DNA from 2 places in the Paenibacillus sp. FSL M7-1414 genome. Region 1 is predicted to be linked to the other one. Evidence: predicted binding sites of a transcription regulator. Region 1 holds the regulator's gene; the other holds the start of a gene.
The links. The regulator Rex, encoded in region 1, represses fermentation and respiration genes when NADH is low (regulators of the CRP and FNR family bind a similar motif). The targets are predictions, from matches to a motif close to TTGTGAAATATTTCACAA.
Positions count from the first base shown of each region.

Region 2: a site for Rex is predicted at 13,291-13,308, ahead of pflB (formate C-acetyltransferase). Genes of this name have one in related genera too.

Region 1 is NZ_JBBOOS010000001.1:4,290,433-4,307,303, reverse strand. Features, by position in the region: gene dapB (4-hydroxy-tetrahydrodipicolinate reductase) at 1-603, shown strand, start outside; gene mgsA (methylglyoxal synthase) at 615-1,055, shown strand; gene bshB1 (bacillithiol biosynthesis deacetylase BshB1) at 1,052-1,750, shown strand; gene bshA (N-acetyl-alpha-D-glucosaminyl L-malate synthase BshA) at 1,850-3,010, shown strand; gene MHH92_RS18580 (CCA tRNA nucleotidyltransferase) at 3,073-4,371, shown strand; gene MHH92_RS18575 (biotin--[acetyl-CoA-carboxylase] ligase) at 4,358-5,335, shown strand; gene panB (3-methyl-2-oxobutanoate hydroxymethyltransferase) at 5,680-6,558, shown strand; gene panC (pantoate--beta-alanine ligase) at 6,555-7,451, shown strand; gene panD (aspartate 1-decarboxylase) at 7,444-7,827, shown strand; gene MHH92_RS18555 (tetratricopeptide repeat protein) at 7,921-8,568, shown strand; gene dinG (ATP-dependent DNA helicase DinG) at 8,711-11,572, shown strand; gene MHH92_RS18545 (redox-sensing transcriptional repressor Rex) at 11,792-12,445, shown strand; gene MHH92_RS18540 (amidohydrolase) at 12,432-13,739, shown strand; gene MHH92_RS18535 (DUF5590 domain-containing protein) at 13,777-14,307, shown strand; gene MHH92_RS18530 (hypothetical protein) at 14,608-15,135, shown strand; gene MHH92_RS18525 (AAA family ATPase) at 15,128-16,630, shown strand; gene MHH92_RS18520 (3-hydroxyacyl-CoA dehydrogenase family protein) at 16,764-16,871, shown strand, end outside.
Region 2 is NZ_JBBOOS010000001.1:4,509,964-4,526,834, forward strand. Features, by position in the region: gene MHH92_RS19625 (stalk domain-containing protein) at 1-1,345, opposite strand, end outside; gene nagZ (beta-N-acetylhexosaminidase) at 1,621-3,258, opposite strand; gene MHH92_RS19635 (response regulator transcription factor) at 3,287-4,918, opposite strand; gene MHH92_RS19640 (cache domain-containing sensor histidine kinase) at 4,915-6,750, opposite strand; gene MHH92_RS19645 (carbohydrate ABC transporter permease) at 6,783-7,613, opposite strand; gene MHH92_RS19650 (carbohydrate ABC transporter permease) at 7,613-8,497, opposite strand; gene MHH92_RS19655 (ABC transporter substrate-binding protein) at 8,549-9,916, opposite strand; gene pflA (pyruvate formate-lyase-activating protein) at 10,108-10,860, opposite strand; gene pflB (formate C-acetyltransferase) at 10,950-13,208, opposite strand; gene adhE (bifunctional acetaldehyde-CoA/alcohol dehydrogenase) at 14,148-16,760, opposite strand.

The sequences.
Region 1 (16,871 bases):
GAAACAAAACCTCAGGTTATGGTTGATTTTACAGTACCACAATTTGCGTTTGCACATACTGAGATCGCGATCCGTCATGGAGTCAGACCTGTCATGGGTGTTACTGGCTTCACGCCGGAGCAGATCGAACAGTTGGACAAGCAGTGCCAGGACAAAGGAATTGGAGGGCTTATTGCCCCTAACTTCTCGATTGGTGCCATTTTGATGATGCGATTCGCAGCACAGGCTGCCAAACATATGCCAAATGTGGAGATCATCGAATATCACGGAGATCAGAAGCTGGATGCTCCTTCAGGAACTGCGATCAAAACAGCAGAACTGATTGCTGCCAATCGGGAAGAACTTCGTCAAGGTAATCCGAATGAAGAAGAAACGATTGAAGGATCACGCGGCGGGTATTACAATGGCTTCCGAATTCACAGTGTACGATTGCCTGGTGTATTCGCGCAGCAGGAAGTTGTTTTCGGAGATTATGGACAGTCACTTAAAATTCGGCATGACTCCTACGAGCGCGCAGGTTATATGCCTGGTGTTAAGATTGGTGTGCAAAAGGTTATGGAGTATACAGGAATGATCTACGGATTTGACCACTTTATCGACTAAAGGAGATTGTCATGTTGAAAATAGCATTTATCGCCCATGATCGTAAAAAAGAAGAGATGGTTAACTTCGTGACGGCATATGAGCCTGTTTTTACGGACCATCAATTATATTCTACAGGAACAACAGGCCTTCGTATTATGGAAGGAACGTCGCTGAAGATTCATCGATTCGAATCAGGCCCATTGGGCGGAGATCAACAGATTGGAGCTTTGGTTGCGCAAAATGAGATGGATCTGATTATTTTCCTGCGCGATCCACTGATGGCACAACCTCACGAGCCGGATATTAATGCGTTGCTACGTCTTTGTGATGTGCAGGGTATTCCACTTGCCACCAATATCGCAACCGCTGAGATTCTGGTCAAGGCTCTGGATCGTGGCGATTTTGCCTGGAGAGAGCTGGTACATAAATACAAGCCGGAGGCTGGATTGAATTCGGGTGATTCCGAATGAGTCTGGATATTCTCATCTTTGGAGCACATGCAGACGATGCGGAGATTGGTATGGGTGGAACGATTGCCAAACATACCGCTGCCGGCTTGAAAGTAGGCGTGTGTGATCTGACTCGTGCTGAGATGTCTTCCAACGGAACAGTAGAGCGCAGAACCGAGGAAGCGGAGCAAGCCTCCCGCGTCCTCGGTCTTTCGTGTCGAACGAATCTGGGGCTTCCTGATCGTGGCTTATATCTTACGCCTGAACATGTACAGGCGGTGACGGCTGAGATACGGCGTCATGCCCCTCGGATGGTGTTTGCTCCGTATTGGGAAGATCGTCATCCGGATCATGTCAATTGCAGTAAGCTTGTGCAGGAGGCTGTATTTAACGCCAAGCTTCGCAACTACTTGCCGGACATGCCTGCCGTGCAGGTGAAGGAACTTTATTTTTACTTTATTAATGACATCGGGCCTACGGATTTGATTGTTGATATTACGGAACACTATGAGCAAAAAGAAGCATCATTGCTCTCTTATCGTTCCCAATTCGAACTGGGAGACGGAGCGGTCTCAACGCCATTGAATCAAGGGTATATTGATCGTGTAAGAGCCCGCGATTCCTTGCTCGGACAACGCAGTCTCATCCCGTTTGCAGAAGGTTTTGCTACAATTACACCTTACGTGGTTCATCAATTTGGCCCGGGTGCCCAATAAGCGATTTCACATTTTACGTTTAATGAAACGAAGGGTTTCATTATTCCATTGCATTATATCAACCTGCATGAAGCGGGAGATCAAAGGAGCGTCCACAGGATGGATAAAAAGCTAAAAATCGGCATCACCTGTTATCCGTCCCTCGGCGGGTCTGGCGTTGTCGCAACGGAACTGGGCAAATTACTTGCCGAACAGGGGCATCAGGTTCATTTTATTGCCAACAGTATCCCGTTCAGACTGGGTACGTTCCAGAAAAATATTTTTTATCACGAAGTTGAAGTAAATGATTATTATGTTTTCCGTTACCCTCCGTATGACCTGTCACTGGCAACAAAGATGGCTCAGGTGGCTAAGTCACAGCAGCTGGATCTGCTGCATGTTCATTATGCCGTGCCACACGCAGTATGTGCCTTTCTGGCGAAACAAATGGTAGGGGACGGCCTTAAAGTGGTTACCACGTTACATGGAACGGATATTACGGTTCTGGCTCAGGATGAATCTCTGAAGGATCTGATCCGTCTAGCCATTAATGAAAGTGACGCAGTTACTGCCGTATCACAAGATTTGATTCGAGAAACGGTCGAATTGCTGGATATTCAGCGTCCAATCGATCTAACCTATAATTTTATTGACAAACGAATATATTATCCGCGGGATGCTGCCAGTCTGCGAAGAGACTTTGCTACGCCTGACGAAAAAATATTAATGCACATCTCCAATTTCCGACCGGTGAAAAGAACTCAGGATGTGGTAGAGGTCTTCCGTCAGGTACAGGAGCAGGTTCCTGCCAAACTGTTATTTGTTGGTGAAGGACCTGATTTGCCGAAGATGCAATGGAAGATTAATGATCTCGGCTTGAATGATAAAGTTCATTTCCTTGGCAAACAGGATGACATTGCTCAGGTCATCTCCATGGCGGACGTGTTGATGCTTCCATCGGAGAAGGAAAGTTTCGGACTTGTGGCGCTCGAAGCAATGGCTTGTGGCGTACCCACGATCGGTTCACAGGCCGGAGGAATTCCGGAACTGGTCTTACATGGTAAGACGGGTTATTTATCCGCGATCGGGGATACACAATCCATGGCCGAGAACACCATCCGTTTATTGACGGACGATCGTTTGGCTGCTGAGTTCAGGGAAGCATGTCTTCAGCGCGCGCATCACGACTTTTGCAATGATGCTATTCGGCATGAATATGAACAGATATATTACCGGGTGTTGGGAAGGGAAGTTCCGAATCTGAAGCCGGTTTGCGGTTAATCATTTCTTTGACGAAATCATACTGTGCATACCACAACAGGCAAGAGAAGAGGTGATATGTGGTGGTTCAATGGACACAGGTAGATCGTGAAATGGCAATGCAAAGTGAGAATGTACTCACAACATTAAACAAACATGGCTACAAGGCATATTGGGTAGGTGGTTGCGTTCGTGACGAATTGCTGGAACGTGTTGTGGATGATATGGATATCACGACATCTGCTTCTCCTGAGCAAGTCATGGAACTGTTTGACGATTGTATTCCTACAGGTTTACAACACGGTACGGTTACCGTTCGTTCAGGCGGTTATTACTTTGAAGTGACCACATTTCGAACAGAATCCGAATATCAGGATAATCGCAGACCTGCTGCGGTTCAATTTGTTCAGGATATCAAGGAAGACTTACAGCGGCGTGACTTCACGATGAACGCTCTTGCCATGGACGTCACTGGGACAATCGTTGACCCGTTCGGTGGACAGGCAGATATCAAGGAAGAGCGAGTCAGATGTGTGGGTTCTGCGATGGAACGATTTGGTGAAGATGCACTGCGGATGCTCCGCTGTGTCCGGTTTGCTTCCGTATTTGATTTCAAAATTGCCCACAACACGTGGAAGGGTCTTGTAAGGCAGAAAGACCTGCTTCAACATATAGCAATGGAACGGGTACGTACCGAGATGGTAAAAATGATGTCTGGACCGCATCCTTCAAGAGGGTTGGAGCTGTTATACAGAAGTGATTCCCTTGCGCATATCAAAGCGCCGGTAAGCTCGACCCGATTTAACAAGATGTTGTTATCCAATTTGGAACAATTGTCAGGTCAGCATGTGTTGCTTCGTTGGTCACTCATCCTGATTGCTGGCGGTTATAGCAAGGATGAAGCAGATGTATTATTACGTCAGTGGACATTTTCCAATGAACATCGTTCTCGTATAACAGGGGTCCTCCAGGTGGAACAGTTGATTCATACTTCCGTGCAGGAGCCGAAGGATACGGTCAGTCTCCGTTCCGATTGGATCGTTACTGTTCTGGCTTGTGGCGTTCAGGCGGCGGATGATTGGCTTCGAATACAGTCTGCACTGCCAGCAGAATGGCGGAATCAGTCCGAACCGGCAGAAATGCAGGTTGTATTAGTACAAGAGCTTGCAGCCGAATGGAGTCAATCGATTCCTGTGCATGACTTGAAAGAGTTGGATATTACAGGGGAACAAGTGTTACAAATGGTGCAGCGCAAAGGCGGGCCTTGGCTGGGGCAACTAATGAAACATTTGTTACGAGAAACGGCGATTGGAACGATAGCGAATCAGCATGAAGCACTAAGTGCAGAAGTGAAGCGGGTGGTTCAAGATGACCAAACATGAAGATCTGTTACATATGTTATTAAATGCAGAAGGACGATTCGTATCGGGTGAAGAGATCAGCCGTAATCTGTCCATCAGTCGGACCGCTGTGTGGAAACATGTGAACAAGTTACGAGACATGGGTTATGAGTTTGAAGCGGTATCCCGCAAAGGATACCGTCTGGTAACGAAGCCGGATAGCATTGACGCTACTGGGCTCCAATTGGCCCTGGATACAACCGTATTTGGCCGTAAGGCTGTTTTGTTGGCTTCGACCCTGTCTACGCAAGGGGATGTTCTCAAGCTAGCTGAGCAAGGGCAGGCAGAAGGCGCTGTGGTCATTGCGGAAGAACAAACAGGAGGAAGAGGACGTTTCGGTCGACAGTGGTTCTCTCCTCCGGGTAAAGGGATCTGGATGAGTGTCCTGTTACGCCCTGATCTACCACTTCAGCATACGCCGCAGCTAACTTTATTAACAGGAGTGGCTGTATGTCGTGCCGTTCGAGCTTGTTCAGGAGCTGATGCGGGCATCAAATGGCCAAATGATGTGTTGATTGACGGACGCAAGGTATGTGGCATATTGCTTGAATCTACGGTAGAAGATCATGAAGTCAGATACTGTATCGCAGGTATAGGCGTTGACGTGAACTTTGATCCCGAGGATTATCCGGAAGATCTGACCACAATCGCTACTTCGCTCAAGATGGAGACGGGTCAATCCGTTGATCGCACCAAACTAACGGCTGCCATTTTGACGGAGCTTGAACAGTTGTATTTTTTGTATCAAAAAGAAGGATTTGGCGTGATCTCAGCTCTATGGGAGGCCCTGTCCGTATCGATGAATCGAGAGATTACAGTGACGAATCCTCATGGTGTCATTGAAGGGAAGGCAATTGGTCTTGACCCTTCTGGTGCACTTATCGTGGAGAAGCACGATGGAGAACATACACTAATCATCTCTGGTGAGATTTCCTGGAAATCATAAACAATTTGTCGAATTTTCACTGGTAAAATGAACATAAGACGTGAAGTTTGAGCAGAACTTTGGTATACTGTGTTCGTGAGGCGATATCGGCTAATGTAGACCGAATTGCACTCTCGTAACAGTAACCTTTGTTCTGCTTTGATGTGTTTTATATAAGCAGACCGCAGTGTAAGAATGAAATACGTTTAAGTGAGTTGTTGGATTCTGCTCTGAGCCGAAGAGGACCGAGACAGAAGGGACGATCGCAAGTGACTCTTTTTTGACTTTTCGGGACTTTTTAGTGGAAAACTAAAAGGTTTTTTTGTTGCGTTTATTTGAAAAGAAGAAAGGAGCCATGAAAAAAAATGGCGAACAAACAAGCGTTGAATATTGTGAAAATGAAAAAATATAAGCAGGATGGCGTGCCGCTTACCATGATCACGGCTTACGATTATCCAACAGCGCTCCTAGCAGAGGAAGCAGGTATTGATCTGATCCTGGTTGGTGATTCACTCGGCAATGTAGTACTGGGTTATAATTCGACGCTTCCGGTGACCATCGACGACATGGTATACCACACACGTTCCGTAGTGCGCGGTGCTGAGAAGACATTTATTGTGGCTGATATGCCTTTTATGACGTATCATGGCAGCGTGGATGAGACGCTTAAGGGTGTCCGTCGACTGATGCAAGAGGGGCATGCCCATGCGGTTAAAATGGAAGGCGGAGTCGAGATAGCGGACACCGTCAGAGCAGTTGTGCAAGCAGGCGTGCCTGTTCTTGGACATATCGGACTGACACCTCAATCGGTTAATCAGATTGGTGGTTACCGCATTCAGGGCAAGGATGCAGCGGATGCGAAACGTCTGATGGACGAAGCCAAAGCCTTGGAAGCTGCAGGTGCGTTTGGTATTGTGCTTGAACTGGTTACGGAAGAAGTTGCACGGGCGATCTCGGAGGAACTGTCCATCCCTACCATCGGAATTGGAGCAGGACGAGGCTGTGATGGTCAGGTACTGGTATTCCACGATGTGGTTCAATACGCCTCTCCGTATACGCCCAAACGATTTGTCAAAACCTATGGAGATGTGGGTACATTAATCAAAACCAGCATCGAAGCTTACGTGAAAGAAGTGAAAGATCGTTCGTTCCCGGCCGAAGAGCATGTATTCAATGCGGCGGATGGTGTTCTGGATCAACTGTACGGCGGACAACGCAAGGAAAAGGTGGGGAGTAACTCATGAAAGTATTACGGACAATCGCAGAGTTAAGACAGGAACTAAGTTTGAAGCGTCAAGCGATTCGGTCCAGTGCGTCTGTTGTAGGTCTTGTACCAACAATGGGTTATCTTCATCAAGGTCATGCAAGCTTGATGCAGGCAGCCAGACAACAAAGCGATATCGTGGTATTAAGCATATTTGTTAATCCAATTCAATTTGGCCCTAATGAAGATTTTGACAGTTATCCGCGGGATGAAGCCAGAGATGTGGAAACAGCACGCTCACAAGGAGTGGATATCGTATTTATTCCCTCTGTTGAAGAGATGTATCCACAGGCAACGCAAACGACGATATCTGTCTCAAAACTGACGGAGCGCTTATGTGGCGCTTCACGTCCAGGACATTTTGACGGAGTAACAACTGTAGTCTCCAAGCTCTTCAACATCGTACAGCCACAGCGTGCATTTTTTGGAATGAAAGACGCTCAGCAGGTTGCGGTCATTCAACAGATGGTGAATGATTTGAATATGCCTGTAGAAATTGTACCCTGTCCAATTGTTCGCGAAGAGGATGGTCTTGCTCTCAGTTCACGTAATGTCTATCTTAGCGCAGAACAGCGTACACAGGCCTTGGTTCTGTCGAAGGCACTGCGTGCAGCTCAGGAAGCCGCAGATACAGGTGTAGCTACTACAGCCGCAGATATCCGTCGTATTCTGCGTGAGCACATTGCAACCTCACCGCTTGCCGTTATCGACTACGCCGAGATTCAGGCTTTTCCAAGTCTGGAGCCGCTCACAGATCAGGAAGAAGTTCAAGGCCGTGACGATCTGCTCATCGCACTTGCGGTGAAATTCGGAAAAACAAGATTGATTGACAATATAAGGTTGCAAAAATCGGAGGTACTGTCCCATGTTTAGAACACTGATGAAATCCAAAATTCACCGGGCTACGGTAACGGAAGCCAACTTGAACTATGTGGGTAGTATTACCATAGATGAAGACTTGATGGAAACATCCGACTTGATGGAAAACGAGAAAGTGCAAATTGTGAACAACAACAATGGTGCACGTCTGGAAACATATGTGATTCCAGGACCACGCGGAAGCGGGGTCATATGTCTTAACGGCGCAGCTGCACGTCTGGTACAGCCTGGAGATAACGTCATTATCATTTCTTACGCCATGATGTCGCAAGAAGAGGCAAATACTCACAAACCAACCGTTGTATTTGTAGATGGGCAGAATAAACCTGTACAAACGATGAAACAGGAAGTCCACGCAACAATTATGTAATCGACTGGTAAGGAGAATGAAATCGGCCCTTGAAGCAAAAAATGAGTACAGGTCACTGCACTAATCCATTTTTTCAAGGGTGGGGATGCATCGATGTTCCAGCATGTTTTCGCAGAAATGAACGACATGTTAGATGAAATTATCAAGAGCTATCCTTCCGCTGAAGGCCTGAACAAACAAGAATTGCTGCAAAAGTGGAACTTGCTTAAGCGGATGAGTGACGGAATGCTGGATGAATGGCTGATGTTTGAAGAAAAGATGAGCCAGGTGAGAGAGCGGGAGATGGATAAGCCTGCTTCCCTTGAACCGGAACAGGAAGCTGTTACCGCTCTGCCTGAACTCCATCTGGAATGTTTCAGTCGAGGTCAGGGTTATTTCAAATTACAGATGTATCCGCAGGCGATCATGCAGTTCTCCCGGGTTGTGACCGACCATCCGGAGAGTGCATTGACTCGTTTTTACCTGGCGCTCGCGTATCTGAATCTGGAACAAATGGCGGAAGCCGGGACACATTTGCAGCAGATCATGTACCTTAAGGGTTCACCTCGCTTGAAAGGGCTTGTATGTAACGCCCTGGGCTGTATTCAAGCCAAGCTTGCGAATCCCGAAGCTGCATGTTCACTCTTTGCACAGGCCCTTCAGTATGACCCGACATTGACCGAACCACTGTACAACATGGAAGCTTGCAGGTTGAACAGGGGAAAATTGCAATATGCTAATCAGCTGACGACCCTTCATTAAGCGGGAATTCGGCGACAAAAAAACGGTGTTCCCTCCTTTGGCATAGCGGCGGGGACACCGCTTTTTTGTTAGTTAATTTTCAAATCCCTTTTTTTTTGCTATGCTGTAACATAGACTGGAATGGAAGGGACCGTACATTGCAATGAAATTTGCCGTATTGGATTTCGAAACAACCGGCACGCAGTCCGACGGTGAGATTATACAGGCCGGACTTGCCATCATAGATCATGACTACAGCATAACTCAAATATATAGTTCTTATGTGAACCCTGGTGTACCGATTCCCCCGTTTATTTCGGGGTTAACGGGTATTACCAATGAAGATGTGGCGGACGCTCCTTCACTCGAAGAGATGATGATGGAGATGGTTCCGCTGCTTAATGATGTGGTGCTTGTTGGACACAACGTCGCTTTTGATTTTCACTTTTTGCAGAATGCTCTTGACCGTTGCGGTTATTTGCCGTTCACTGGCCGCATTCTGGACACAATTGATTTTCTGAAGATCACATTCCCATCACTGGGTTCATATCAACTCGGTTATGTGTCTTCCGAATTCGGATTTCAACATGATCGCCCTCACCAGGCAGACAGTGATGCACTGGCGACAGCCTATGTGCTACTCAAGTGTCTGGATGAGTTAAAGGAATTACCGCTCATAACGATTCAGCGCCTCAGTGACCTGTTTGCACCAGAAGACAGTGACTTGGGTTGGTTTTTGGACGGAATGCGCAGTGAGAAGGAAGCAGAGCCGATTCAGGACCTGGACGGACATACCTATTATCGTCAGCTTGCTCTTAATGTAAGTGATTGGACCGATATTGGTGCACCACGCGATGAGCGGGAGGCTAACCCCCTCGATGGTGTAAGCTTCGAACAGTTTATGGACCAGGTTCGGGAGAATCTGAAGGATACACTGGATCATTACGAAGAGCGTGAAGCGCAGACTCAGATGTTCAGCAGTGTAAGGCAAGCCCTGGATGAAGAGAAACATCTCTTGATCGAAGCTGGAACGGGTACCGGTAAATCTCTAGGGTATCTGTTGCCTGCTATTTACGAAAGTGTGAAGCAAGAACAGAAAGTTATGGTTAGCACGCATACGATCAATCTGCAGGAGCAATTGAGAGAGCGGGACATTCCGATGCTGACTCAAGTGGTTCCGTTCCCGTTTAAGGCTGCTGTATTCAAAGGACGTGGACATTACCTGTGCCTGCGCAAATTTGAACACAAAATCAATAAACGTGAATTCGCCACACCGAAAGAGGATTATTTCACAGCTGCTCAGATGATCGTCTGGCTTACGCAGACCGAAACCGGAGATGATGAGGAACTTAACCTTAGCGGACGCGGAGGGGACTTCTGGGAGACCGTACAGAGCGAATCCGAATCATGTCTGGGAAGATCCTGTCCATGGTTCCGTAAATGCTTCTACCATCGTGCCAAACATGAAGCAGGGTTGTCTGATATCGTAATCACCAATCACTCCAAATTATTTACGGATGTGAAAGCCGCGCATCAGCTGCTGCCAGCCTATGAGAGTCTTGTGATCGATGAGGCACATCATCTGGAGGATGTCGCTGGTAAACATCTTGGAATGCATATGAAATATTTCACCTTGGTTCATACACTGACCCGCCTATTTAAAGACAGTCGTAATGGACAGTTGCCTATGCTTCGTTCGCAGTTATCCGGGCATGAAAATTCGGTGCAATGGGGCTCCATGGTGGATCAGATGTTCCCGCTCGCTCTTGAAGTTAAGGAGCTGTGGGATCGTATGAGCGATGCCTTGTTTGGTCTGTTGCCTGAACGAAGTGATGCTTCACCGGGAGAGACGGGGCAATTTTCACTGCGTCTGAAAGCATCTCAGAAACCTGCAAAATGGCAGGAGTTGCAGGATCTGGAGAACCAGATCTATGTGACTCTGGGTGATTTGGTTCGCAAAGGGGACAAATTGCTGCTTGAAGTGAAAGAGGATCAGGATGATTATCAATCGGATAGTCTGATCACGGACATTACAGGACTGCTGAAAGATCTGACCACATTGAAGGAGAATCTACGTTTCTTCATGCGTATGGATGATGCCAAAACGGTGTACTGGATGGAAGCCAGCGGCCAATTCCGCAGCAAATCTCTCCAGCTGTATGCCGTACCTGTAGATGTGAGTGCACAACTTAAGGATTTATTTTTTGATAAAAAGAAAAGTGTTGTGCTTACATCGGCTACGCTTTCGGTAGATAAGTCATTCCAGTTCATGATTGAACAGCTTGGCTTGCAGGAAGCGGCCGAGAACAATCGGCTGTTAACGTCGATGTTGCCATCACCTTTCAACTATCGCGATCAGGCACTTCTGGTGATTCCGCGTGATTTCCCGAGTGTGAAGGGAAGTGTGGGTGATGCGCACTTTGTTAATATGCTGGTGCAATCACTTGCAGAGACGGCAATTGCTACGCGTGGACGCATGATGGTTCTGTTTACTTCATACAAGATGCTGCGACAGGTCTATGATCCGCTGAAGGAGGCACTGTCTGGCAACGACATCTCGTTGCTTGGGCAAGGCGTTGACAGTGGAAGTCGTTCCAAATTGACTCGCAGGTTTCAAGATGCCAAAGCAACGGTACTTCTGGGCACAAGCAGCTTCTGGGAGGGTGTAGATATCCCGGGAGAGGCCCTAACCTGTCTCGCTATTGTTCGACTGCCTTTCCAGCCACCGAATCATCCGTTGGTGGAAGCCAAGAGTGAGTTGCTTCAGGAACAGAAGAAAAATCCGTTCATGAAACTGTCCGTGCCACAAGCGGTCATCCGTTTCAAACAGGGATTTGGCCGATTGGTGCGTACAGCAAAGGACAGAGGAATTGTCATTGTTTATGATACACGGGTGATTGAAGCGTATTATGGTAAATTCTTTTTGTATTCATTACCTGGTCCCAAAATGGAGCATATGCTCACGGAGCAAATGGTTCCACGAATCACCGAGTGGTTGGAAAAACCTGCTAATGAACAAAAATAATGGTTGTTTTGTTCGTTATATCATTGCATGACACTATCGTTTGGCGTTAAACTTTATTAGATATTTCCGTATCCGATTAAAGCAGTTGCACGTAAGAACTTATAACCCAAATTACAAGGAGCATTCTGTATAAAATGTCACGTTTATCTTTGAGTTTTATACAGAATGCTCATCTTTTCATCTATTATTTTATCGTGGCCTTGGTAAGGGGGAGCAAGAATGAAATCGGATAAAATTTCGGAAGCGGTGGTACGACGTCTGCCTGTATACTTGCGTTATTTGAACGAGTTGCATCAGCGTGAGGTGGCTACTGTTTCTTCTCAAGAGCTTGGACAGAGGCTGGATCTGAATCCGGCCCAAATTCGTAAAGACCTGGCTTACTTCGGTGATTTTGGTCGTAAAGGGATCGGGTATGATGTATCCTATCTGATCGAGAAAATTCGTCACATTCTCAAAATCGATCAGCAAATTAATGTAGCTCTGGTAGGAGCGGGTAACCTCGGTCAAGCCTTGTCCAACTACAACGCATATCTGAAAGACAACATGAAGATTGTTGCTGTATTTGATGCATATGGACCGAAGATAGGTAGTCAAATCAACAGTTTGACGGTAAAACCAATGGATGAATTGACGGAAGCGGTTAAAATGGAAAACATTCGCATCGGAATTATCACGGTTCCGGATACGGAAGCCCAAAATGTAGCCGATCAGCTTATTGAATCAGGAATTGAAGCGATCCTTAATTTTGCACCAACCATTCTAAAAACACCGCCGCATATCCGCATTCACCATGCTGACTTTACAACAGATCTGCTTAGTTTGGCCTATTACTTGGATACTGGAAAGGACGACGAGGAAGATGACAACAAATAGATGGGTAATTCACAATGGCAAATTTGCTGTTAATGAAGGCGGCACAACATGGAACGTGGTCCACGGATACATGGTTGTTGAGAATGACAAGATTGTGCATATTGGTGAGACATTGCCGGATGAAGACAAAAATTGTACCAAAGTGGATGGAAAAGGACTGTTCTTCCTGCCGGGTCTGATCAATACGCATGGTCATGCAGCGATGTCGTTGCTCAGAGGGCACGGAGACGATCTTGCATTGCAAGTATGGTTGCAGGAAAAAATGTGGCCGATGGAAGCGAAAATGACTTCAGAAGACGTATATTGGGGAACTTCGCTATCGGTGCTTGAAATGTTGAAAGGCGGAACTACAGCTTTCCTGGACATGTACGATCACATGGATCAAGTTGCCAAAGTTGTGGAGCAATCCGGCGTTAGAGCAGCACTGGCACGTGGTGTAATCGGGTTGTGCTCGGAGGAAGAACAATTGCGGAAGCTGGAGGAGTCGGCTGCGTTTGCGCGTGAGTGGAATGGACAGGCAGATGGTCGCATTACAACCGTAATCTCGCCACATGCACCATATACATGCCCTCCTGACTACATAGAGAAGCTTGTGCAGGTCGCGAACGACCTAAACCTTCCCCTTCATACACATATGTCGGAAACGCTTCGTGAAGTCGAGCAGAACGTGGCTGATTATGGACTGCGTCCTGTGGCACATCTGGAGAAACTGGGCTTTTTCTCTCGTCCATCCCTGGTTGCACATGCGGTGCATCTGAATGATGAAGAGATTGAGATTCTGGCCCGTCATGATGTGGCTGTATCCCATAACCCGGGAAGTAACCTGAAACTCGCTTCCGGTGTTGCGCGGGTACCTGCGTTGCTGAAAGCAGGAGTTACCGTGTCACTCGGAACAGACGGACCGGCAAGCAACAACAACCTGGATATGTTCGAGGAAATGAGACTGGCTGCATTGATCCACAAAGGTGTATCTGGTGACCCGACGGCAGTGCCAGCAGGCGAAGCGTTATTACTCGGAACGTCATACGGTGCCAAATCCATCTTCTTGAATAATACCGGAGCACTTCAGGTTGGCATGAAGGCTGATTTTATCGCCCTTAACATTGAACAGGCACATTTCTATCCACATACAGACCTGATCTCACATACGATCTACTCGGCTTCTGCCAAAGATGTTGAACACGTATGGGTGGATGGAAAACAAGTAGTGAAACATGGCGAATGTCTGACGCTGGATGAAGAACGCATTTTGCGTGAGTCTCAATTGGCATTTGATGGTCTGCTTGCTCGTTAATTGCAGGACAGCATCATAGGGAAAGGAAGTTCGGCTTTTGAAGAAAAAAAAGAAGTGGATATGGATTTCGCTGCTTGCACTGGTTCTGATTCTGTTTGGACTTCAGCGTTATTACGTTCATGTCACGCAGGACCAACGCAAGGAAGAAGCGCTCGCCATACAAGCAGCACAGGAGCAACTGGGCATTACATCCTATGATGAATTGCGTAAGTACATCTGGGGAGACAAAGAAGGCTCTGACAACATCTACTGGACCCTGATCGGCAAAAACAAGAATAACCAGGATGTTATGGTCTGGGTTAAGTTCGACGCAAACAATCAACCGGTTAAGGGTGCAAACGCTGTACACAGTGAGCTGCTGCAGAATGGCATGTCCGAAGCGCAGATACGCAATCGCTTCAGTTCTGAAGTTCCTGCCGGTGAGATTAAACGAATCATGCCCGGAGTTGTGAATGGAATATATGTGTGGCAAGTGTATTATAAAGACGGTACGCATAACCACTATCGCTTTTATCGTTTTAGCAACGGAGAACAGGTGGACCTGGTCTATACACTCCCGAACAGCTAGAACAAATAGAGCGACATAACTAGAGAATTAAAGAAATGAAAGAACCGGCAGACGGATATCCGACTGAACCGGTTCTTTGTGTTGTCTGTAAACATTTTTGATTTAAATAGTTAAAATTAATAATTTATTCATATTTTCGCCTTCGAAATTGTATATACGATGTGATATACTCAGATATGTACTCAAAGTTATATTCAAAACAAATAATCCTGTCGAAATTCTCGCAGGAGTCAATGTGCACATATTCGTATATACCAATAAGCCAGTAGGTTGGGCCAAAATCTGGGAGGGGTAATTCACTTGAAGCTAAAAGTATTGCCTATTGCTATAACTGCCGTCATTTCAGCCGTTGTGTTGTTTGGAGGTTGGTTTGTATATCGTCAGGTGGCTGTGCAGAATCCGATTGAAAAAATGGTAACCCAGTACGATGGAGTCAATGACGTTCAATTAACTATTAACCGCAATGACGTACAATTGAAACTTGATCTGCAACCTGATGTTGATTTGGGCAGACTGGTACAATATATTCACAAAGAAGGACAGACCCTGATTGGAACACGCTCACTAAAGTTGGATGTTGTGGATCATTCCAGTGAAGCACTGGAAAGTTGGTGGGGTGATGCGATGTTCACCGTAGCTCAGGCGATGGAGAACAAGCAATACACCGAGATTACACCAACGTTGTCAAAGATGGCGACGAATGGAATTAAGGTAAATACAGCGATGGATGACAACAATGTATATGTCAGTCTCAGAGACGGAGATGCCAGCAAGTTTATTATTCTGCCGCGTGTGCCCGGTCAGATAGGAGTGTGGCCTAATGCCTAAGTGGACAAAAGAAGTTGCCATCGGATTTTTTCCCGTATTGATTATTTTCCTTGCTTTTACTGGTGTTAATATTGTTCCGATCCTGATTGCAGCAGTGCTTGTCGGAGCTTTGCTGTTCATGATGCAAATGCGTGGCGGGATTACAGTAGGCGCTGCACAGGAACGTAAACGGAAGAAAAAAGGACCTTCCAAGCTTACTTTTGAAGAAATTGGTGGACAGGACAGTGCTAAGCAGGAATTGCGTGAAGCGCTTGACTTTCTCATCAAACATGAAGAAATCCGGAAGTTCGGGATTCGCCCGTTAAAAGGGATCTTGCTGACGGGCCCTCCAGGGACAGGGAAAACGTTGATGGCCAAGGCTGCTGCCCATTACACCGATTCTATTTTTGTAGCAGCATCGGGTAGTGAGTTCGTGGAAATGTATGTTGGTGTGGGTGCCAGCAGAATTCGGGATTTGTTCAAGGACGCGAGAACTCGTGCCACCAAGGAAAATAAGGAAAACGCTATTATCTTTATCGATGAAATCGATGTCATCGGGGGGAAACGTGAGGGTGGTCAACAGCGTGAATATGATCAGACCCTGAATCAGCTCCTGACGGAAATGGATGGAATCTATTCTTCCGATACGCCAAGAATTCTGGTTATCGCTGCAACAAACCGCAAAGAGATGCTGGATAGCGCCCTGACGCGACCGGGACGTTTTGACCGCCACATTCAAGTGGACTTGCCTGACAAAAAGGGCAGAAAGCATATTCTGGAACTGCATGCGGTGAACAAACCTCTGTTGAAGGAAGTTAATCTGGAGAAAACAGCGGAAGAATCATATGGTTTCTCCGGTGCACAGCTCGAAAGTGTGATGAACGAAGCAGCAATATACGCCATGAGAGACGGGCTGTTAAACATCGAACAGCGGCATTTATCCCTGGCTATTGATAAAGTCATGATGGGTGAGAAGACAGACCGTGAGTCGAGCGTGGAAGAGAAGAAAAGGGTCGCCATTCATGAGTTGGGACATGCCATTATGGCTGAACTCGTTCGTCCAGGCAGTGTTAGCCAGGTGGCACTTAGTCCGCGTGGTCAGGCGCTGGGATATGTACGTCATAACCCGCAACAGGAACAGTTCCTCTATACGAAGCGCTTTCTGGAAGAGCAGATCATGATTGCACTCGGAGGAGCAGCTGCGGAGGAAATGTACTACGGTGGTCGTTCCACAGGTTCACGCAATGACTTTGATCAGGCCACCAATGTTGTACAGACGATGATGGCTTCGGGGTTGACTTCACTTGGGATTGTGAACATGGATATGGTCACAACCGAGGAACTGATGCGAGAGAATAAATTAATTCTGCAAGAACTGATGGAACAGACAAAGCGGTTACTTGAAGAACAACGGACAATTTTCGACAATTCACTCGACATTTTGATTCGTGAGGAAGTTTTGTCTGGCGAGCAATTTCGTTGTCAATTTCGTGACAGTGCCCTTCTACCAGCATAATTTATTTATGCTGGTTATTTTTTTTTACATTTCACTCGTGCTAAGATATTATTATATGTTGGGTCGAAATTTGTAATTTTCGGCGAACAGGGTACAATAGAGAAATAGAGAACCGAAAGGATGGAGCAGAACCATGTTTTTCAAAAAAATAGGAGTTGTCGGCGGCGGTACGATGGGACAAGGTATTTCCCAGATGCTCGCAGCCAAAGGACTTGATGTGCTTCTCGTGGAGCATACAACA
Region 2 (16,871 bases), 220 kb from region 1:
GACTCGGTTCATCGTAATAAGTGAAAGGTACTTTCTCCAATGCCGGTACTCCACCACCGTCAAAAGTGAACTTCTCACCGACTGGTGTGAACAATTGATTAAAGTCAGTCACACTATAAAGTGTTTCTCCCGTAATATTGATCATCTTGGTATAGCTATCGCTAGCACCATGTTTATCGGTAACTGTAATCGTTACGGTCTTCGGTCCTGGAACAAAGAATGCAAGTGCATTGTTATCCCATTCGGTTTTTACAATTGCATTCTCATCATCTGTGCTTTGATCAATATAAGTGATTTTCTCACCCATTTTGTATTCTTCTTTATCTGTCGTAAACATTGCGACAGGTGGCAGATTTGGTCTTTCAACCTTAATCGTAACCGAATACGGATCACTCCATTGACCACTTGAATCCTGGACCGCATAGGTTACTGTGTATACACCTGGTTGGTCGAATGAATCCTGACGGCCTGTCCAACGCTCATCTACAATGCTGAGTCCCTTGGGAGAGCTGGATCTGGTTGTGTAGGTTACCTGATCTCCGGCAAAAACCTCTTTTTGTACCGTGAAGCTTGCCACCGGTTTGGTACTCAGATTCAATACAACCGTTTTGGCAGATTGATTTACTCTATACGTAATATCCAGAGCCTGTGTAATTGATGTCAACGGCACCATGAACGTATTTTTTTGTTGATAAGCCGCGCCCTTCATCGTTCTGGACACACCATTAACGGTATAGATCTTGCTGTTTGTTTTGAAACGCAACTCATCTTCACCACTAATAATGATCGTTTCTTTAGTTGTGTTATCATATTTAACATCATAGCCAACCCGATCAACGAGAGCACGGATCGCTACATAGGATACACCATTTTTAACAGCCATCGGCTGTCCAGCAAGATACGTTTTGCCATCTTGCATCATTTTATTACTGTTCATATAAAGAGTGAGGTCTCCACCCCTGCCTCCAGCAACAGATGAACCACCTGTAGATGGTTGCTCCACTTCTACTGGTGCAGGTGCTGGTGTTTCCTCAGCTGTACCTTCTTCGTCCGTAGGTTCAATTACCGGCTCAACAGGAGTCGCGTCTGTTCCTGTAGGAACATCTGTCTCAGGGTTCACTTCTTCTGTTGTTTCATTATTTGATGTTGGAGTGTTTGTTCCGGATTTCACTTCGGATTCCGCGATGGTTTGTTCTTTCTTCAAAACCTCCACGGATTTAACTTTGGCTGTATTCACTGATGTAGTATCGCTCTGATCTGCTGATTGTGCATTGGCAGGAATCACTGCAAACGCCTGAAACACAGCAAAAGCGGTAAGTATGGACAATTTCTTCTTCAAATTCATTCTTTGTCTTTGGCTCCTTCTGCTCCCATTTTATAAATATCCCCCTCAAAAAGTCATATTATTAGACGCTTGGAACCGGGAAAAGTTGCTAAAAAGTTAAGAGGAGAATTGTAAACTTTTAATAGAAGGAAAATACTATGAAAATAGTTATCTATTAATTATCTTTTTGGCATTCGTATCCCAAAATTAACCAATAGAAAATTTCAATAAAAAAATCTCTCTCCGATGTGGTCATTCAGCACCATATCGCAGAGAGATGTAAGGATTGAATAGGCCTAGCGCAAACGGACAGGCAGACTTCCTGTTGGCTGCAGTCCACCGGTTAACACATGGGACAATACCCGAACAACTGCAGGTGTATTCTCATACGTACAAACATAACTACCCGGCCTCGAAATCTCCAGCAGATCATATGGATTGCGCAGAGCAATCACAATCAGCGAATGATTCTTACTAAGCTTTTCAACCAAATACTGTTGCCCTTTCGGAAGATGACCTGCCGATGTGTACGTACATACGATAACTTGTTCACTCTCCGACACTTCCGCCAATATCCGATCTGCTTCATCATAAGTGGGCTGAGTTGTAATGATGTGCTCGCGAACTCTGCCTCTCAGTTGCGATAGCGCCATACCCAGCGATTCTGTATGAGACCATGGTTCATCCACCTCTGTACGTTGCACAACCTCAGGCCAGATGACATATACGTCCTTCTCTGGGTCCAATGGCAGCAGCCCATCATTATGAACGATGGTAATACTGCTTGAAGCAATCATGAACAACGTTGATTCGTTGGGCTCACTGGGTTTAGTGGATTCAGTGCAATCAAAAGGTTCAACATCGGTTGCTTCGACCGTTTCACTCGCTTTCGGCGAAACCAGATGATCATTCTGCTGGCCACAGCGCTTTTTTTTCCATGTCATAATGCGTTCAACCGCCTGATGAATAACCTCTTCCGAAATGCGCCCCGTTCGAACTGCTTCGTATATGCCTTCCAGCGCAGCAACCTGATCTTGCAAGGTATGACTCACCAGAATCAGATCTGCTCCTGCTTCCACAGCACGAACGGCAGCTTCAGCTACCCCATATGGCTTGGATATCGCATGCATTTCAAGACAGTCTGTAATAATAATGCCTTCAAAACCCATTTCCTCACGTAGCAGACCCGTTAACACCTTATGTGACAACGTTGCCGGAATGGGCTCGGGCTCAATCGAAGGGAACATCACATGAGCTGTCATAATAGCATCAACTCCGGCCTCAATCGCCTTGCGGAACGGCAATAACTCCATCTGTTCCAGCCTGTTTCGATCATGAGGTACCGTAACCATACCAAGATGAGAATCTACGGCGGTATCTCCGTGCCCCGGAAAATGTTTGGCAGTAGCAGCTATGCCCTGTGATTGATATCCGGTGATGGCTGCTATGCCATGAGCGGCCACACTTTCAGCATGTTCACCATACGAACGCACACCGATAACCGGGTTAAGCGGGTTGTTATTCACGTCGACCACTGGCGCAAGGTTCATATCAATACCGATGCTTTTTAACTCACAACCCAGAATTCGAGCACACTCCAGTGTATATTCCGGATTGCCTGTCGCACCAAGCGCCATATTACCCGGCACTTGGGTCATTCCCTCTTGGTCAATCCGTGCAACCATGCCACCTTCCTGGTCCACCGAAATCATGAGTGGTAGAGCCCCTGCTTCAGCAGCCATCTCTTGCAGTTCGGCGGATAGCCGTGTCAATTGATCTACACTTTCGACATTACGCCGGAAATAAATTACACCCCCGACGTGATAGTCACGGATTAAACGAGTAATCTGTTCATCTGCGTGCTGACTGTGAAATCCACACATCAACAATTGGCCTACCTTTTGCCCCAATGTCAGATCATTCAAGGGTTTCATTCGACCTCTCCTCCCGTTTCCCTTGGTACTACAAACCCAATTGTTTACTCTGCCTGTACTCGGAGGGTTTCATGTGGAAGTGTTTATGAAACACCTTGGAGAAGTAACGGCGCTCTTTGAAACCTGTGGCTTCCCCAATCGCTGTTATGCTCCATTCAGTTGTACTCAACAATAAAGCGGCACTTTCCATCCGTTTCTGCGTCACATATTCCACAAAAGTAACACCCATTTGGGTTTTAAATAGCTGGCAAAAGTATCCCGGGCTGATTCCAAGCCAATCTGAGACTTCATCTATTCCCAAGTCCTGTTGCAGCCGTGCGTCCATATACTCACATGCAGAGAGGATCAGTTCCGATACAGAAGGACGTGGTTGCGTTTGTTTGCCCTGAGAGGCATGGGTAACAACCTCTGCAAGTTCAAGGAGTTCCCTCATGGAGACGGCCCCTTGCAGTGCATTCCAAAAATTCACTTCGTGCTCTTCAGCGAGGGCCTGTACTTCGCGCAGTTCCCGAAGCATGTGTACAAGCATAAACCGAAGATTGGTTTCATCTATCTTGCTGAAGGATTGTCCTGAATTCCCCATTTGCTGTTTAAGCCGCTCCAATACATCACGTAACCCCTGCTTGTTCCCTTGACGAATCCACCGAGTAACAAGCTCCAGATCTTCTCTTGTAATCCATGAGTTAGCCCCTTTGGAGGCCGTATGATCATACGATAAGGTGGTTTCGGGACAACTCGCCTTCAGCACCTTGTCTTCACTCTCCGAATGGAACATCAGTATTTTTTGACAATGCCGGTATCGCTCCAGAATTTGACTTTCCAGGTTCACGGGCACATCATCCTGAACAACCCTGACCTTCACTCTTGAATCCAAGGACAATATCGCATTTAATTCGAGACACAGTTGATGGGCCAGTTCCTCTGAGCGACGTTTCCATTCACCTGATGCCTCCAGCAAGATGCACCACTCCCCTTTGCGGGTCGAAAGAATCTGACAGTCCCCCTCAATACTCTCTGCTACTTCCCTAAGTCTGGAACTTAAGGTCTCATGCCATCGTTGATGCTGAAGCTCGGACCAGCCGATAGAATGGCGAAAATAACCGACCGCATCCACCAGCAGCAACGTATACGGTGTAGCAGTTGTTATGAATTCAGGAACAGAGGCAGGATAGGCAACCTTCAACGGTGCTTCTCCTCGCAACAGGTCAATCAACTGTTTGTGTCTGATCCAGCTTTCCATCTCTTGGCTGCGATAACGTTGCGATTCGTTTTCCTGACGTCTCTTCTGGATCTGCCCGGCAAGTTCACGCAGTTTATGTTCAAGATTCAGATAATCAATTGGCTTACATATGTATTCATGTACGTTATACTTGATAGCGGTTCGAGCATATTCAAACTGCTGATAGCCGGTCAGCAAAATAATCTCACACGTTTCACCCTGCTCTCGCAGCAAACGAATAAGTTCCAATCCATCCATAGACGGCATCCGAATATCACACAAGAGAATGTCTGGATGACTTTCTGTTACTTTTCCCAGCGCTTCTACACCACTTCTCGCTGTACCTGTGATTTCAATCCCCATCTCTTCCCAGGGTAAAATGTAGTTCAGATTCTCCAGAATCGGCAGCTCATCGTCGACCAGCATTGCAGTCAGATTCATCCGGCTTCCTCCTGCTCATATAATGGAATGATGCATCGAATAACTGTGCCATACCCCGGTGCTGAACATATAAATATGCCATACCCGGCCCCGTATTGAATACGAATTCGATCTGCCACACTTCTTAATCCCAATCCCCTGCGTTCCGTTATGGACGATAATGATTCAGCCCCTTCCGCGAGCATATCTTCCGGTGGATCTTCTGCCATATACTCAAATCGTGCGAGCATTTCCTGGGGAATACCGATCCCATTATCCTCAACACATAACACCAGATGACCCCGTTCCGCATATGCGCTTATCCGCAGTACACCTGGGTAGGTGATCCCCTCAAACCCGTGTTGAATGCTATTTTCCACCAGAGGCTGAAGGGTAAGCTTAAGCAGAATTGAGCTGTATAGATGGGGTGGAATGTCAATCTCATAGGTGAACAAATCACTGAATCTGTACTGTTGAATCTCCAGATAACTCTGCAAATGCCTTATTTCCTCACCCAGCGGAATCTCCTCCTGATCCTGAATGCTGATACGAAGCATATTGCCAAGTCTGGTCACCATCTCGCTTACTTTGCGGCCCTCCCCTCGTAGCGCTAATCCATTAATGGATTCCAATGTGTTAAACAGAAAATGAGGTTTGATCTGGGCCTGTAGTACACGCAGTTCCGCTTGGGCCTTCTGCTCTTGCTCTGCCCGAACACGACGGAATAATCCTCCGATCCGATCCAATAGTTCATTGAACCCTTGCGCAAGCAGCTGCATTTCATCGAATCCTTTTCCTTCCACCCTCGCATTAAAGTCACCATCATCCACACGACGCATAAACCTTACAAGTACAGCAATATTACCCGTAATGCGATTCATGAAAAAAAGATTAAAGATCATCGCTGCGAGCAAGCATGACAGAATAATGATGACAGACCAACCGGCAAAGGCATTGGTTTCCGCAGATAAGGCTTCCCATGAAGTCACACTGACGAGGCTCCAGTTATAGTTCTTCAGATGATATTGCGAAATGATGCTCTCTTTGCCGTCAAAGACCGTTCTGACACTGCTAAAACCGGGACCGTAACGGCTGGATTCAGCACCAAGGTTTTGCATGTTCTCACCGTTATATATACCTGCAGGATCATAGACGATCAGCCCTTCTTCATTAATTAACAGGAATGATGTATCCTGTGCCGAATCGCTGATTTGCAGGTGACGGAAGATCCGGTCGATCTCTCCTTTTTTGATCTGAACAACAAGCACGCCGATATTTTGAAAATAACTGAGTTCTTTGACCAGTCTGATCTGGGTGAAGACAGGCTCTACCCCAGTTAATTCGGGATATTCGAGAGGTGCGAGCCATTTAGGCACGCCATTAAGTTGCTGAATTTCGTTGAATAAGGGATGCACTTTGAATTGCTGAAAAGGAAGGGCTTGAAAATTTTCTTTGGTGAAAATGGAGACAATCTGGTTGTTCTCGGACGAACGCAAATCATATAAAAAGGCATAACTAATGAACGGATAATTATATAGAAGGGAACGGAAATTGCGCTGGCTGGCATTCAGAGATAACTGATTACCGGTTCCCAGATCCTGCTTGGTCGGATCTTTGGCGTTCAACGCCATTTGAAAAACCGATGTCGCTATCCCGTTGTCGGTCACATTGTTAATCTGCTGAAATACATTCTCGATATTGTAGCTGATGGCCTGAAGCGCATACTCGGCCTGTTGATTGTATTTTTTCTCAATCGTATGTGATGTGACCAGAAACATGCCAATGCCTAGCGCACACATCGGTACAATAATCAGCAGCAGAAATGCCAAGGCCAGCTTCATTCGCAAGTTCATATCCCGTTCTCCCTATTAACTGGTTCATGGTATTAACCTTTGACACCACCTGCAGTTACTCCTTCTATAATTTTCTCCTGGAGTATAGCGTAGATCACAAGTACAGGTACAACGCTGTATACAATACCTGCCGACATCTGGGCATAGTTCATCTGATATTGATCCCGAAACTGGACCATGCCCACTGGCAGCGTACGCAATTTATCGGTGGATAAGAAATAGTTGGCGAGTAAAAATTCGTTCCAGTTGCCGAGGAAATTAACGATAAAAACGGTAACAATAGCCGGAACCGTAAGAGGTATCACTATTTTAGCAAAGATACCCGGTGCCCTCAAGCCGTCCATGACAGCCGCTTCCTCAATCTCCCCAGGCAGAGAACGCATAAAAGCCGCCAGGATAATAATTGTAAACGGGATCGCATTGGCCACATAGGGCACGATCAACGCCAGATGCGTATCCAATATGCCCATTTTGCGTACAAGCAGATAAATCGGCAGCATGAGTGCATTGTTGGGAATAAGCATACCCGCCAGAATCAGACTGTACAGAAACAGGCTCCATTTCCGGTGTCTCATCCGGGTTACGGCAAAAGCAAACATGGCACCGAGCACAATCGTACACGCCGACGATAAAATCGAAATGTACAGGCTGTTCCAGAAATACGTACCAATCTTGGCATTCACCCAAGCCTCCACATAATTGTTAAACTCCCATGTTGTAGGCAAACCGAATGGATTCAGGGCGATTTCATTGTTATCCTGCTTGAAGGAAGAGAAAATTACAAATAAAAAGGGAAACAAAATCGCGATCAAATACAACATTAACAACACATGAGGTATACTGCTTTTTATGCTTTTCGCCATCAATATTCCACCTTCTCGCCCCGCCTCGCCACCAGCAGTTGATACACCGCAGTGAGCACAAGCGTCAGAGCAAAGATCAGCACTGCAATGGTATTGCCATAGCCATATTTGAAGTTGGTAATCGCATATTTGATCATGTATGTCGCCAGAACCTCGGTGGACCCAGCGGGCCCACCTTTGGTCATGACAATCACGATGTCGGCTGCTTTCATGGCACCTGCGATGGACAACATAATCACCACTGAAATGATCGGCCGGATCAGCGGCAACGTAATTCGCATTGCACGTTGTACCGCCGTTGCACCATCGATTGCGGCCGCTTCATCCAGATCACGGGGAATCGCCAGTATGGCCGCCAGCACCATGACAATGTAAAATCCCGTCCACTGCCAGGCATTGGTCACCAAGATGGACAACATGGCAAATCGGTTATCCGATAACCAGTAGATTGGATCGATTCCCAGCACATGAAGCATTTTGTTTAATAGCCCGATATTCGGTTCATAGATGAATCCCCATAAAATACCGATAACGGCTGTCGACATGATGGATGGTAAAAAAACAGCGGTTTTATACAGACCTTTCAGCCTTTTCACATTGGCAATCAGAAGCGAAAACAGGACGATCAGGGGTACCTGAATCAGTACCGAAAATCCGATGAAAAAGCCGTTATTCCTTGTGGAAATCCAAAACCGTTCATCGGTCAGTGCCTTCACATAATTGGATAAACCCACAAAACGTGGCTCAGCCGATACCCCATTCCAACTCGTCAGACTGTAATACAGGGAGCTACCAATAGGGTATAGAAAGAACATTACAAACAGAATTAGGGCTGGCATTACAAACAACGTATAGATTAACGGGCTGCGGAGTGAAGTATTCATGGTCAGCCTCCTTCAGTCACTTCAACGATCGCAGTTTCGACTTGAATTCGTTTATTCCACTGAGGCGTTTGCTTCCTCTTGCACCTTTTGCAGCTCTTCTGCCATTTTCTCTGGCGTCGTCTGCCCACCAATCAACTTCTGAATCTGCAGATTGCTGATCTCTGTCGTCACATCGGCCTGAACAAGTGCATCAAATGCCGGGAACGACGTCTTGGACGCATTAAGCACAGCCACAATTTCTTTCATCAGATCATCGGTAATGCTATCGGTCAGCACTTTCTCGTCCAGCTTCATGGCAGGCAACACACCGTCTTCCACAAGGCCGCGGATCTGCATATCTTCATTGTAGAAATTTTTGATAAAAGCTTTCACTGCGTCCAGCTTCTGCGGGTCATCCGCCACTGCTGCCGAGAATCCGTATCCATTGTTCACATCTCGCATCAAAGACGTCTGATCTCCTGCTCCGTTCTCTACCGGAGGCATATTGAAGAATCCAACCTTGCCAATGAGCGATTCACCGCTCTGACCTTCCTTAAATACAGATGATTTCCATGTTCCGTCATACATTAATACCACTTCTCCACTTGTAAATTGCGTGGTATATTCGGCATACTCAAAGCCCAGTTCACCTTTTTTGAAATAACCCTTATCCACCCATTCCTTATGTTTGGCAAAACCTTGCACAACACCCGGATCGGTCCACTTCGCTTCACCTGTTGCAAACTTTGCGGTAATCTCCGGCCCGGCATACCGGGACCACAGATGGTTGGTTAACATAAGCGGCACCCAGCCCGCCTTAGATGCGGAAGCAAGCGGCACTTTGCCATCAGCCTTGATCTCAGCCAGTATATTGTCCAGTTCAGCCATGGTAGTTGGGGCTTTCCATCCTTTTTGTTCAAAGTACTCTTTATTATAGAAAAAACCTTCGCCCGAACCGCCAATTGGCAGTCCATATACTTTGCCTTCATACGTAAACGGTTCAAGGGATGTAAACTGGTCCTGAATGCCCAGCTCTTGCAGGATTGGGGTCAGATCAAGCAGCATACCTTCCTTGGCATAAACTTTGGAATCCGGGCTACCGAACAGTTCAAATATATCCGGCGGGTTACCTGCCGCCATCTCTCCGCGAAGCTTTTCCTTACGATTCACATCGGATTCGACACCATCCAGCGTAAAGGTTAGATTAGGTATCTCACCTTCAACTTTGTCCACAACATCCTGCAGAATGGCCAGTCTTTTCTGTTTGTCGGCTCCCACCTGTGTGTGGCGGAGAAGCATTTCAACCGGTTCCTTACTTGTTTCCTCCACAGGTGTATTGCCTGCGCCTTGCTGTGGCTCGTTACTTGAGCTTGCACATCCCGCCAAAGTCCATGAAGTGATAAGCAATAATGAAAGCAGTAATGTCATTCTTTTTTTCATCTGGTTGACCCTCCTCAAGATATTGAGCATTTGGCTTTACACTCTGATTATAAAAAGCCGGAGCTTACATCGTAAGGATGACAATTCATCAATGGAGGGATAAAATCCTTCACTGGACAAAAAACAGCCCCTGCGAAACATGTTCGCAAGGACTGCTTGGTTGATTGTTTTTACAATATATAAAGGTTAGATCACTTACCGGAACAAGCCACGCCAGCTGTTTCCTGGCGACCTTGTTCGATCAGGCGATACGCCCGCTCCACTTCTTCTTCACTTGGTGAAGGAACTCCATCCAGTGGATATACTTTACCGAGCGCCTCCCATTTGTAGATCCCCATCTGATGGTATGGAAGAATTTCGAACTTCTCGACGCCATTTAATGTTCCAATAAACCGTCCGAGGTTAAGCAGATCCTCTTCCTCGTTATGAATACCAGGCACATACACGTGGCGTATCCACATTTTCCGACCTTGCTCCGATAACCACTTGGCTGTTTTCAACGTTCTCTCGTTGGATTTGCCTGTCAACTTGATATGTTTCTCATCATCAATATGTTTGAGGTCCAGCAGAACCAGGTCTGTGTGATCCAACAGATCGTGAATCCGTTCCGGTTCGTTAAAACCGTTGCTATCCAGTGTCGTATGCAATCCCCAGCGCCGCTTCACTTCCTTGAAGATCTCGGCTACAAAGTGGGCCTGTAACGTTGGTTCTCCGCCAGATATCGTGAGCCCGCCTCCAGAGCTGCGGTAGTAGGATAGATACGGCTCAATTTCAGCCAGTACCTCCTCAAGCGTCATTTCTTTTCCACCATCCAGCGCCCAAGTATCAGGGTTGTGGCAATATTGACATTTGAGTAGACATCCTTGCATAAAAAGCACAAAGCGGATGCCTGGGCCGTCAACCGTCCCGAAAGTTTCGAGTGAATGAATATGTCCGTTAACCATGCTGCCTCTTCCTTTCTGTATCCGCATCCGCTGTGCGTTTAATATGATTTGGAATACCTTGCTCTAGCGGTCTTCTACTAGCAAATTACTTACATCGAGCCATGGAACGTACGGTTGATGACATCCAACTGTTGTTCACGAGTCAATTTAATGAAGTTAACGGCATATCCGGATACCCGTATAGTCAGTTGTGGATAGTTTTCCGGGTGATCCATCGCATCAATCAATTGCTGACGATCAAATACGTTAACGTTCAGGTGATGAGCGTTTTGACCGAAGTAACCATCCATCATCGCAGTCAGATTGGATTTACGTGTAGTCTCCTCTTTACCCAATGCTTTTGGCACGATGGAGAAGGTATTGGAAATCCCGTCAAGACTGTGTTCATAAGGCAATTTGGCTACCGAGCCAAGGGATGCCAGTGCACCTTTTTTGTCACGACCATGCATTGGGTTTGCACCTGGAGCAAATGGTTCACCTGCTTTACGACCATCCGGTGTAGTCCCTGTTTTCTTACCATATACCACGTTGGAAGTGATCGTCAGAACGGATTGTGTTGGAACTGCGTTACGGTAAGCTTTGTGCTTGCGAATCATGCCCATAAAGTTCTCGACCAGTTCAACAGCAATGCTGTCTACGCTGTCTTCATTGTTACCGTAACAAGGAAAGTCTCCTTCGATTTCGAAATCAACAGCGATGCCTTGTTCGTTACGAATTGGTTTTACTTTGGCATATTTGATCGCACTCAGTGAATCTGCTGTAACCGACAGACCAGCGATACCACAAGCCATCGTACGTACAATGTCACGGTCATGCAATGCCATTTCGATACGCTCATAGCTGTATTTATCGTGCATGTAGTGAATGACGTTGAGGGTGTTCATATACAGCTTAGCCAGCCACTCCATCATTGGTTTGAAGCGTTTCATAACCTCATTGTAATCCAGCACTTCGCTAGTGATGGCAGGATACTCAGGTCCAACTTGTGCTCCGGATTTCTCGTCACGACCACCGTTGATCGCATACAGGAGAGCTTTTGCCAGGTTGGCACGAGCGCCGAAGAATTGCATTTGTTTCCCGATCTTCATTGCCGACACACAGCAAGCAATACCGTAATCGTCACCGTAGATTGGACGCATCAGATCATCATTTTCATACTGGATTGAGCTGGTTTCGATGGATACTTTACTGCAATAATCTTTGAAAGCTTCTGGAAGTTTCGTTGACCAGAGAACAGTCAGGTTCGGTTCTGGTGCAGGACCCAAGTTGTGCAGTGTATGCAGGAAACGGAAGCTGTTTTTGGTTACACGTGTTTCACCATTCACTGACATACCACCGATGGACTCAGTCACCCATGTTGGATCTCCACTGAACAGTTCGTTGTAATCCGGTGTACGCAGGAATTTGACAATCCGCAGTTTCATGACAAAATGGTCAACCAATTCCTGAGCCTGTTCTTCGGACAAAATGCCTTCTTGCAGGTCACGTTCAATGTAGATATCCAGGAAAGAAGATACACGTCCGAGTGACATCGCAGCACCGTTCTGTTCTTTGATCGCAGCGAGATAACCGAAGTACAACCATTGGAATGCTTCTTTAGCTGTAGTCGCTGGCAAGGAAATATCGAACCCGTGCATATCGCCCAATTGCTTCAATTCTTGCAATGCGCGAATCTGTTCAGACAATTCTTCCCGCAGACGAATGACATCTTCATCAATAACATCAACTTCGAGTGCATTCAGTTCGCCTTTTTTGTTACGAATCAGGAAGTCTACCCCGTACAAAGCTACACGACGATAGTCACCGATGATTCGGCCACGGCCGTAAGCATCTGGCAGACCTGTAATAATCCCTGCTTTACGCGCTGCACGCATGTCGGAAGTATAAGCATCGAATACACCCTGGTTGTGTGTTTTGCGAATGTTTGTAAATATATCAATGACGCCCTGTGGCATTTCAAAGCCATATGCCTCACATGCGTCAATCATCATGCGAATTCCGCCTGTTGGTTGAATGGAACGTTTGAACGGAGCATCGGTCTGAACGCCGACAATCTGCTCTTTGGATTGATCCAGATAACCGGGTTGGTGAGAAATAATAGTACCTGGTGTGTTCACGTCAACGTCAAGGACACCGCCGTTATCCCGTTCTTTTTTGGTCAGATCAGATACGATCTCCCACAATTCTTTGGTATTCTGGGTTGCACCTGCGAGAAATGCTTCGTCACCGTAATACGGAGACAAGTTGTGTGCCAGAAAATCATTCACATCTACGGATTTGGTCCATGTTCCTTTGGTAAAGTTTCTCCAGCCTGTTTGTTGTTTGACATCTTTTTCAATCACCGACATCGTAATCCCTCCACTAATTTGGATTTCTGGACACATAACATCTTGCTTCATTCGTAGCATTGTGTGCCCAGAGCCGCGATTAATGTGAATTGTTTCACATAAACCGGAACATGTTCTCTCTACTTGGGAACCGGAACCGCGGGATGAATGTTTTTCTTACATTTTCAGTATACGACTTGGGGCTTTCATCATCTGTGATTTTTGTCACAAAGCCAGTGAACTAACTCACTCCACCTGCGCTGTGTCCCATTGACCCCTGTAAATTCACACTTAGCCACTGCGCGGGCAGAACAACTTCCGATCGCTGTTATCCCCGGATTTTTTCAATTTTATATTTCAAAGGGGAAAATCCGGGGATAAAGGCGAACGCTCCGCTTCTTCAGTTTTTTCTGCCCACTCCGTTATTGTGTGAACATCTGGCTCAAACAGCCACATCACGGATTCCGTGTAACCTCTCTAGAACCCTTTTGCTCCTCTATGCTCGGAGCAAACCAAATCTTAGAATAAATCCTGAAAAACAGATGCTCGCTCTTCTGTTTTTCTGCCCACTCCGTTATTGTGTGAACATCTGGCTCAAACAGCCACATCACGGATTACGTGTAACCTCTCTGGAACCCGTTGCTCCTCTATGCTCGGAGCAAATCAAATCTTAGAATAAACCCTGAAAAACATACGCTTCGCTCTTCTGTTTTTCTGCCCTCTTCAGCATGGTGTGAACATCTGGCTCAAACGGTCACATCACGGATTCCGTGTAACCTCTCTAGAACCCTTTGCTCCTCTATGCTCGGAGCAAATCAAATCTTAGAAAAATCCTGAAAAACAGATGCTCGCTCTTCTGTTTTTCTGCCCTCTCGTTATTGTGTGAAAGACGGCAATCGGGGCTCCCCTCTCGGGGAACCCTGATCTTCTTGCCGTAAAGCACGCTTTGTTCTAAATTTATTATTCAAACTTTCCGTAGAAAGCGTTGCGGTATACATCAGCCAGTTCAGTTACCAACGGCAACTTCGGATTGGCGGTTGTACATTGGTCTTCGAAGGCACGGTCAGCCAGATAATCGACATGTGCTTCAAAGTCTTTGGCATCGAATCCGATCTCTTGGAACGATTCTTCAATACCCAATGTTTTGTTCAGTTTGCGAATCGCATTGATAAGACTGGTTACGCCTTCTTCTGTTGTGCGAGCAGGCAATCCCAAGATACGGGCAATTTCGGCATATCGCTCATCCGCTACAAAGTGTGAATATTTCGGGAACGATGCAAATTTGGTCGGTTTTTTTGCGTTGTAACGAATAACGTGCGGCATCAGGATTGCATTGGTGCGTCCGTGTGCGGTGTGATACTGACCGCCCCATTTGTGCGCCAAGCTGTGGTTAATGCCCAGGAATGCGTTGGCAAACGCCATACCTGCAATTGTGGAAGCATTATGCATTTTCTCACGTGCCAGTTTATCGCCTTGCAGTGCAGATTGCTCCAGGTATTGGAATACCAGTTGGATTGCTTTGATCGCAAGTCCATCCGTGTAATCATTTGCCATAACAGATACATAAGCTTCAATCGCATGCGTCAGTACGTCCATACCTGTATCGGCAACCGCTGTTCTAGGCAGGGAGTATACGAACTCCGGATCGACAATCGCTACGTCTGGTGTCAGCTCATAGTCGGCCAATGGATATTTGGTGTTACCTTGATTTTTATCTGTGATAACCGCGAACGATGTCACTTCAGATCCCGTACCGGATGTGGTTGGAATTGCTACAAATTTCGCTTTTACACCGAGACGTGGATATTTGTAGATCCGTTTGCGGATATCCATGAATTTCTGTTTCAAATCGTTGAAGTCTGTGTCCGGATATTCATAGAACAACCACATGGCTTTCGCAGCATCCATCGGTGATCCACCGCCGAGTGCGATAATGCAGTCTGGTTGGAAGCGGCGCATCATTTCGGTTCCGCGGTCTACCGTTGTTGTGGATGGATCTGGCTCAACATCGGAGAACACTTCGATCGCTACTGGCATTTGGCGTTGACGCAGATAGTGTTCTACCTTTTCAACATATCCAAGCTTCACCATCATGGCATCCGTAATAATGGCCACACGTGTGATGTCAGGCATTTTGGCAAGATACTGCGTTGCCCCTTTTTCGAAGTAGACTTTGTTCGGCACTTTGAACCATTGCATATTCACGGTACGGCGAGCCACCCTTTTCACATTGATTAAGTTCACAGCGGTTACGTTGGAAGAAGTCGAGTTACGTCCGTATGATCCGCATCCCAGTGTCAATGACGGCATGTTTGTGTTGTAGATATCCCCAATGGCACCGTGTGTGGATGGTGAGTTCACAATAATCCGTCCAGTTTGCAGACGATCTGCGAATTTGCCAATCACTTCTTCATTTGTTGAATGGATAACCGAGGAGTGACCCATGCCGCCAAAAGCAACCACTTCTGCTGCACGTTCAATGCCCTCTGCTGCCGTTTTAACTTTGTAACAAGCCAGTACCGGGCTTAATTTCTCAGCCGACAATGGGAATTTTGTACCTACCCCTTCAATCTCGGCCACGAGAATTTTGGTGCCTGCTGGAACTTCAATACCGCACAATTTCGCAATGCTTACCGCAGATTGACCAACAATCGCCGGGTTCACCGCACATTTCTCGGCATTAATCGCACCTGCTGTCAATTTTGCTGCTTCATCTTTGTTAACAAAGTAACAGCCATTTGCGATCATTTTTTTCTTCACTTGATCAAAGATTGGTTCTTCAATAATGACCGCTTGCTCGGAAGCACAGATCATGCCGTTGTCGAAAGACTTGGACAGAATCAAATCCGTTACTGCCTGATTAATATCCGCGCTTTTCTCGATAAAGCAAGGTACGTTACCCGGTCCTACGCCCAGTGCAGGTTTACCACAGCTGTACGCTGCACGTACCATGCCTGATCCGCCTGTTGCCAGAATGAGAGCCACATCATTGTGATTCATCAGTTCGTTTGTACGATCCATGGAAGGATCATCAATCCACTGGATACAATCTGCTGGTGCACCATGTTTCACAGCCGCTTCCAGCAGGATTTTGGCAGCTTCCCGGCTACAATTCTGTGCAGATGGGTGGAAGCCAAAGATGATTGGGTTACGCGTCTTGATGGAAATCAATGCTTTAAACATCGTCGTTGATGTTGGGTTGGTAACTGGTGTAATACCCATGATGATGCCGACCGGCTCCGCAATTTTCTGGAAGCTTTCATACTCGTTATCTTCAATCACACCTACGGTTTTATCGTACTTGATGCTGTGGTACACATATTCTGTTGCAAATATATTTTTGGTGATTTTATCCTCATACACTCCGCGGCCTGTTTCTTCTACGGCCATCTTGGCGAGCATCATGTGTTTATCCAGACCCGCAAGTGCCATCGCTTGCACAATCCGGTCAATCTGCTTCTGGTCCATCTTCATGAATGCGGCGTGTGCTTTATTCGCTTTGTCGATTAACGTTTGAATATACTGACCTGCTGTCGGTTCTTTTGCTGGGGCGACTTCGTTCTTTACAGCCATCTCCCTCATCCTCCTAAAGGTTCGTATTAGTTTGTCTCTCTCGTTTACATTCACATCGTAACATGACAATAAACTTAATTATGTGATTTTTTTCACAAAGTATAACAAATT